Regions from separate parts of the Dactylosporangium sp. NPDC005572 genome, predicted to be linked through region 2. Evidence: riboswitches for the same ligand, from Rfam matches in the RefSeq annotation. Region 2 holds a riboswitch; the other holds the start of a gene.
What was found. A riboswitch is a leader RNA that binds a small molecule or an ion and turns the genes downstream of it on or off. The one in region 2 is predicted to bind thiamine pyrophosphate.
Positions count from the first base shown of each region.

Region 1: another riboswitch for thiamine pyrophosphate. It lies ahead of ABZS66_RS21145 (archease); the one in region 2 lies ahead of ABZS66_RS49245 (ECF transporter S component).

Region 1 covers NZ_JBEXCY010000040.1:49,271-52,666, reverse strand. Annotated here, with positions in the region: gene ABZS66_RS21150 (RtcB family protein) at 1-1,270, shown strand, start outside; gene ABZS66_RS21145 (archease) at 1,292-1,720, opposite strand; TPP riboswitch at 1,771-1,897, opposite strand; gene ABZS66_RS21140 (50S ribosomal protein L11 methyltransferase) at 1,965-2,648, opposite strand; gene ABZS66_RS21135 (cold-shock protein) at 2,800-3,003, shown strand; gene ABZS66_RS21130 (DUF1048 domain-containing protein) at 3,091-3,396, opposite strand, start outside.
Region 2 covers NZ_JBEXCY010000197.1:2,683-6,078, reverse strand. Annotated here, with positions in the region: gene ABZS66_RS49250 (ABC transporter ATP-binding protein) at 1-1,268, opposite strand, end outside; gene ABZS66_RS49245 (ECF transporter S component) at 1,265-1,831, opposite strand; TPP riboswitch at 1,907-2,023, opposite strand; gene ABZS66_RS49240 (alpha/beta hydrolase) at 2,076-2,921, shown strand; gene ABZS66_RS49235 (acyl-CoA dehydrogenase family protein) at 2,966-3,396, shown strand, end outside.

The DNA of each region.
Region 1 (3,396 bases), on a different contig from region 2:
GCCCGGCATCGTCGAGGCGTCGTACGCCATGCCGGACATCCACTGGGGATACGGGTTCCCGATCGGTGGGGTCGCGGCCACCGACCCGGCCCGTGGCGGGGTGATCTCCCCGGGTGGGGTGGGCTTCGACATCTCATGCGGCGTGCGGCTGCTCACCTCGACCGTGACCCGTGCCGACGCGGCGCCGCACCTGGGACGCCTGATGGATCTGCTCGGGGCGGCGACGCCGCGGGGCATGGGCCGCGGCGGCGTGCTGCCGTCCGTCCGCCCGACCGAGCTGGACGAGATCCTGCTCGGTGGCTCGGCGTATGCGGTCGAGCGAGGGTTCGGGGTACCGGCGGATCTGACCTTCTGCGAGGACGGTGGTGCGGTTGCCGGTGCCGACCCCGGCGCCCTGGGTCCGCGGGCGCTGGCCCGGGGCAGGGGCCAGGTGGGCAGCCTCGGCTCGGGCAACCACTTCCTGGAGGTCCAGGCGGTCGACCACGTCTACGACGAGCGGGTGGCCGGCGCGGTCGGCCTGCGGCCGGGCCTGCTCTGCCTGATGATCCACTGCGGGTCGCGGGGACTGGGCCATCAGATCTGCTCCGACCACGTCCGCGTCATGCTGTCCGCGATGGACGGGTACGGCATCCGGGTGCCCGATCCGCAGCTGGCCTGCGCCCCGGTGGCGTCTGCGGAGGGCCGGCGCTACCTGGCCGCGATGGCCGCGGCCGCCAACTACGGCCGCGCGAACCGGCAACTGCTCACCCACGCCGCCCGGCGCTGCTTCCGCGATGCCGGCCTGGGGGAGCTGCGGCTGCTGTACGACGTGTCGCACAACCTCGCCAAGCTGGAGACGCACACCGTGGACGGGGTGGCCCGGGAGCTGTGCGTACACCGGAAGGGCGCCACACGGGCCTTCCCACCCGGCCACCCTGAACTGTCGGACGCGATCCGGTCGGTGGGCCAGCCGGTGCTGGTGCCGGGCTCCATGGGTACCGCCTCGTATGTGCTCGTCGGTGTGGCCGGTGGGCAGGCGTTCCACTCCGCGTGCCACGGCGCCGGACGCACTCTCAGCCGGCACGCCGTCGTCCGGCAGGCCCCCGTCGAGGCGGTCCGTCGCGAGCTGGCCGCCGCCGGCGTCCTGGTCCGCGGCGCGAGCGCCCGTGGGCTGGCCGAGGAGGCGCCGGAGGCGTACAAGGACGTGGACGAGGTGGTCGAGACGTGCCGGCGGGCCCGTCTCGCCGACCCGGTGGCCCGGCTCGTGCCGGTCGGTGTTGTGAAGGGCTGAGCCGGCGCGGATCGCAGCGGTTCACACGTCGATGACGGCCGCACAGCGCCACAGACCGCCGTGCCGTGCGAACCGTAACCCGTGACGGGTGACCGCCTTCGGCAACGGGCCCACCAGCGGGACGTCCGAGCGCGCGATGACGCCGAAGTCACCGGCCAGGCCGCCCCGCGCGGTCCGGGCGAGCGCTACCTGGACCGGCACCACGTCCTCGGTGTCGAGCAGGTAGATGGCCTCCTCCAGCACCTCCACCAGGAGCTCGTCGTCGGGTGCCGGCTCGCAGGCGAAGCCGACCAGGCGGGCCGGTCCGACCGCACGGACGTCGGCGAAGCAGGCGACGAGTGCCCGGACCGCCGCCTCGATGCATTCCTCGGCGGTCGGCGCCCACGCCGTGAGCATGACGTCGGCGGTGTGCGGCAGCAACTCGTACCCCGCTGCGGGGCCGGTGGTCATCGGGATCCCCTGCCTCGTCCGCACCGCGGGCCGGCTGGCGGGCAGCCAAAAGACCTACGAGGCGGTTTCCCTTCGCCGGCATTGCCCGGATCAGGTAGTGGGGATCGCCGTTCGGCCTTTCGGTCGTTCAACCTCTCAGCTCAACTGTCATCCAGCTGGGCTCTCCCGCACGTCTCGTAGGCCTACCGCCCAAGCTACGCCGGCGGCGCGCCGATGGAGGGTGAGCGAAAGAGGCATCGTTGTGCTACCGGCGCAGGCGCAGCACGCTCATCTGGGTCAGTTGGGCGTCTGCGAAACCGTCCCCGAGCGGCAGCTGGTACGTGGCGACGGTCTGCATGCGGTCGCGGGGCAGGTGTTCCCGGCCCGGATCACCCACGAGCACCTGGGCGCCGCGCGCCGCAACGCGTTCCAGGAAGGCCAGCACGCGCTGAGCCATGGGCCCGGTGTAGAAGATGTCACCGGCCAGGACCGTCTCGGCGTCGCCGCCGTCCCCGTCGAGCAGGTCCGCGAGGCACTCGGTGACGAGCACGGCGTTGACTTTCGCATTGAGTGTGATCGCGGCGACCGCGTACGGGTCGACGTCGTTCGCGGTTACCGCGGCCGCGCCGGCCTTTCCTGCCGCGATGGCGACCAGGCCGGAGCCGGCAGCCAGATCCAGGACCCGCCGGCCGGCCACTGCCGCCGGATGGTCCAGGACATATCGGGCGATCGCCTTGCCCCCGGCCCACGCGGAAGACCAGAACGGAGGCGGTAGCTTCGCACCGGCCTGCGCCTCCATCCTGGCCCACCACACGATGGCGTCCTCAGCCAGATACAGCCGTACCTCGGGTACTGACGGCACCTCGACGAGGCGGAGCCGGTCCAGGCCGGTGCCCGGTGTCGTCACCTCATGGCGTAGCTCGGCCAACGCCTGCCCGACCCGACTCATCATCGATCAAGCATGACGGATCTACGGGGCGGCTTCCGGTCTTCCGCCCATTGTTGACCGGCACGTCACCCGGCAGGAGCCCGCAGGTTTCTGTCGTCACCAGCCGGGTATACGCGTCTCGATCAGGCGTAACACTGTCCAGGAGGAACGCGTGGCAAGCGGTACCGTGAAATGGTTCAACTCGGAAAAGGGCTTCGGCTTCATCCAGCAGGACAACGGAGGCCCGGACGTCTTCGTGCACTACTCGGCGATCGCGAGCGGTGGCTACCGTGAGCTCAACGAGGGTCAGAAGGTCGAGTTCGACGTGACCCAGGGCCAGAAGGGCCCCCAGGCGGAGAACGTTCGAGCCGTCTGACCATTCGGCACGCGTCGGAGTCCGCCGAGCCGCACGGGCATTGTCGTATCCTCTGCCCGACGGCGAGGCGGCCGGTCGCGACGGGCGTCAGCGCTCGGCCGTGCCGTGCTCCCGGCTGAGGGACTCCTGGTAGAGGTCCGCGTAGGTGCGCGAGTCCTTGACCAGGTCGTCGCAGAAGGCGGCGACGTCCTTGCCGGTGAGTTGCAGGACTCCCTTGCCGTCCGCGACGCCCTCTTCGAAGAAGTCGACGATCCCGGAGAGCAGGCGCCCGTCCGGCAGGTCGACCGGTCCGACCTTGAAGAGGTACCGCTGCATCTCCTTGTAGACGATCTGGTAGTCCGGTGGGAGCGCCTTGACCCGCGCCAGGTGCGCCCGCCACTGCCTCTTGCCCTC
Region 2 (3,396 bases):
AGCACCAGCGCCCGCCCCTCGTCGCGCAGATCGGCCAGCAGTACCACGAGCTCCCGCCACGTCCGCAGGTCCTGCCCGAACGTCGGCTCGTCCAGCACCAGCACCGACGGCGCGGCCGCGAGCGCGGTGGCGACGCTGAGCCGGCGCTGCTCGCCGCCGGAGAGCGTGTACGGGTTGGCGAGCGCCAGGTGGGCGAGCCGCAGCCGGTCGAGCAGGTCGTCGACGGTCGCCGCCGGCGCGCCGCCGAGAGCGAGCTCGGTGCGGACGGTGTCGGTGACGAACTGGTGCTCCGGGTTCTGGAACACCGAGCCGATCCGCCGGGCCAGCCGGGCGGCCCGCCAGCGGTGCGGCGGCTTCGCGGCGTCGTCCCCGGCCAGCGCCCGGGTCGCCGCGACCCCGCCGGACGCCGGCTTCGTGAGCCCGCCCAGGTGCTGGGCGAGGGTGGACTTGCCGGCGCCGTTCGGCCCGAGCACCGCGAGCGCCTCGCCGGTACGAATATTGACATTGACGACGTTTGCGGTATTTCGAAGCGTCAACGCGGAGGCCCGCAGCAGCACGTCGCCGGCCGCGGAGACCGCCTGCCGCGACGGCAGCGACACCCCGGGCGCCCAGACCGCGTCCGCGGGCGAGTCGCCGACCGTCACCGTCCGGTCCACGAGCGGCAGTGCGTCGGCGACCCGGTGCTCGACCAGCACCATCGTCGCGTCGAGGTCCTGGAGCACCTTGCCCAGCGCCGTCCGTACCAGCTGCGCCCCGAGCGGATCGAGGTTCGCGGTCGGCTCGTCCAGCAGCAGCAGCGACGGCCGCAGCGCGAGCACGCCGGCGATCGCCAGGCGCTGCTGCTCCCCGCCGGAGAGTGCGGCCGTGTCCCGGTCCCGGCCGTAGGGGAAGCCGACCGCGGCCAGCGCCGCGTCCACCCGCGGCCAGATCTCGGCCGCGGGCACGCCCCGGTTCTCCAGCCCGAACGCGACGTCGTCGCCGGCCCGGCTCATCACCAGCTGGGTCTGCGGGTCCTGGAACACGATCCCGGTCTCGCCGCGCATCTCCCGGGCCGGGCGCCCGTCGACGAGCACCCGGCCCTCCTGCTCGCCGGAGTCCTCGGCGAGCAGGCCGGCGAGCGCGGCGAGCAGCGTGCTCTTGCCCGCGCCCGAGGCGCCGGCCAGCAGCACCCGCTCGCCGTGCTCGATGCGCAGGTCGAGGTGGCGGACCGCCCAGGCCTTGCGCCCGGCGTGCTGCCACCCGAACCCCTCGAAGACGACGGTGCTCAGACGGCCACTCGCTCGCGGCCCGACGGGAACCGGTCGAGCACGCCCGTCTTCGACAGCGACCGCTGCAGCGACCAGCTGCCGGCCCCGGCGACGACGGCCCCGCTGACCACCACGATCGCCGCGTACAGCCACTTGTCGCGCAGGCTGAACGCGCCGTAGTAGACGTTGAGGTCGAGCAGCGCCGCGCCCGCACCGGCCAGCGCGCCCGCGGCGAGGGCGTTGCCGAGCCGCCAGCCGCGGTAGCCGGTGAAGGCGAAGCCGAACTCGCCGCCGATGCCCTGGACCAGGCCGGACAGCACCACGCCCAGGCCCCAGGCCGAGCCGAACAGCGCGGAGACGGAGGCCGCGACGACCTCGGTGTAGAGCCCGGCGCCCGGCTTGCGGACCACCAGCGGGCCGAGGACGCCGGGGACGAGCCACACGCCGTAGATGAGCGCGCGCCAAGGCAGGGCCCAGCCGTCCAGCGCGTTCCACAGGTTGTTCCAGGCGTAGAAGACCGCGGCGAACGCCACGGCGATGATCGAGGCGACGACGATGTCGACGGTGCGCCAACGGGTCTGCATTGGATGCCTCCTAGTTCGGGGGTGAACCAGAAGGAGACGCGACACCACGCAGCCCGGGTGGACGGCGTGGTGCGTTGCGTGAGGTGACCGAGCTCCCTGCGCTGGCATTACCCAGATCAGGTTCGAGGGTCTGCGGTGCCGGATTCCACGGCCGCCGCACTCTCAGCGCTGTGCGCTCCCCTGTCGGATGTGCAGTTGTTTCCCGAAGGTAACAGTGAATGTTCCTTCCTCGTAGTCTCAGGTCATGAAAATCACGGCCCGATCGCTGGTCTTCGACGTCGTCGAGGGCGGCCCGCCGGACGGGCCCCCGGTCCTGCTGCTGCACGGCTTCCCCCAGCACAGCGGCGAGTGGGCCGGGGTCACGCCGCTGCTGCACGCCGCCGGCCTGCGCACCTACGCGCTGGACCAGCGGGGCACCTCGCCCGGGGCCCGGCCCTCCGAGGTCGAGGCCTACCGGATCACCGAGTGCGCGCTCGACGCCGTGGCGGTCCTGGATGAGCTGGGGATTCCGGCGGTACACCTGGTGGGGCACGACTGGGGCGCGATCTGCGCGTGGCACGTGGCGCTGCGCCACCCGGCGCGGGTCCGGACGCTCACCGCGGTCTCCGTGCCGCACCCGCACGCGACGGCCCGGGCCTACCTGTTCGACGCCGACCAGCGCGAGCGGTCCGCCTACATCAAGCTGTTCCGCCAGCCGGGGAAGGCGGAGGAGGTACTGCTGGAGGGTGACGCGCACCGCATGCGCGCGCTCTTCGCCGGCTCCGGCCTCACCGCCGAGGGCGTCGACCGGTACGTCCGCCCGCTGCAGGAGCCGGGCGCGCTCACCGCCGCGCTGAACTGGTACCGCGCGATGAACCCGAAGGGTGACCTCATCGGCATCGGGCGGTGCCACGTGCCGACCACGTACGTCTGGAGCGACGACGACCTGGCGATCGGCGCCACGGCGGCCCGCGGGTGCGCGTCCCACGTGGCCGCCGACTACCGGTTCGTGCCGCTGCCCGGGGTGAGCCACTGGATTCCCGACCAGGTGCCCGGGGCTGTGGCGGATGCCATCATCGCTCGATGTATGGCGGTGGCTACCGGCGGGTAATAACCTGGCCTGTAATCAAGCGTTACCCGCCTTTGGGGGTTGGCATGGCGACCACCGACGCAAAGCAGGTACCGACCCAGACGGTCCACACCGAGCGCGAGGCGCGCAAGGTGATCGAGGCCAGCCGCGAGTCCGAGTGGCGCAAGCCCAGCTTCGGCAAGGAGCTGTTCCTCGGCCGGTTCCGCCTGGACCTGATCGACCCGCTGCCCGAGCTCGACGCCGGCCGCCTGGCCCGCGGCGCCGAGTTCCGGGACAAGCTCGCCGCGTACCTCTCCGCCGAGGTCGACGGCCAGCAGATCGAGCGCGACGCGCGCATCCCCGACGACGTCCTCCGCTCGCTCGGCGAGCTGGGGGCCTTCGGCATGAAGATCGACGAGAAGTACGGCGGCCTCGGCCTCACCAACCTCGACTACTGCCGCGCGCTGGCGCTCGCCGGGTCGGTGAACCCGTCGATCGGCGCGCTGCTGTCGGCCCA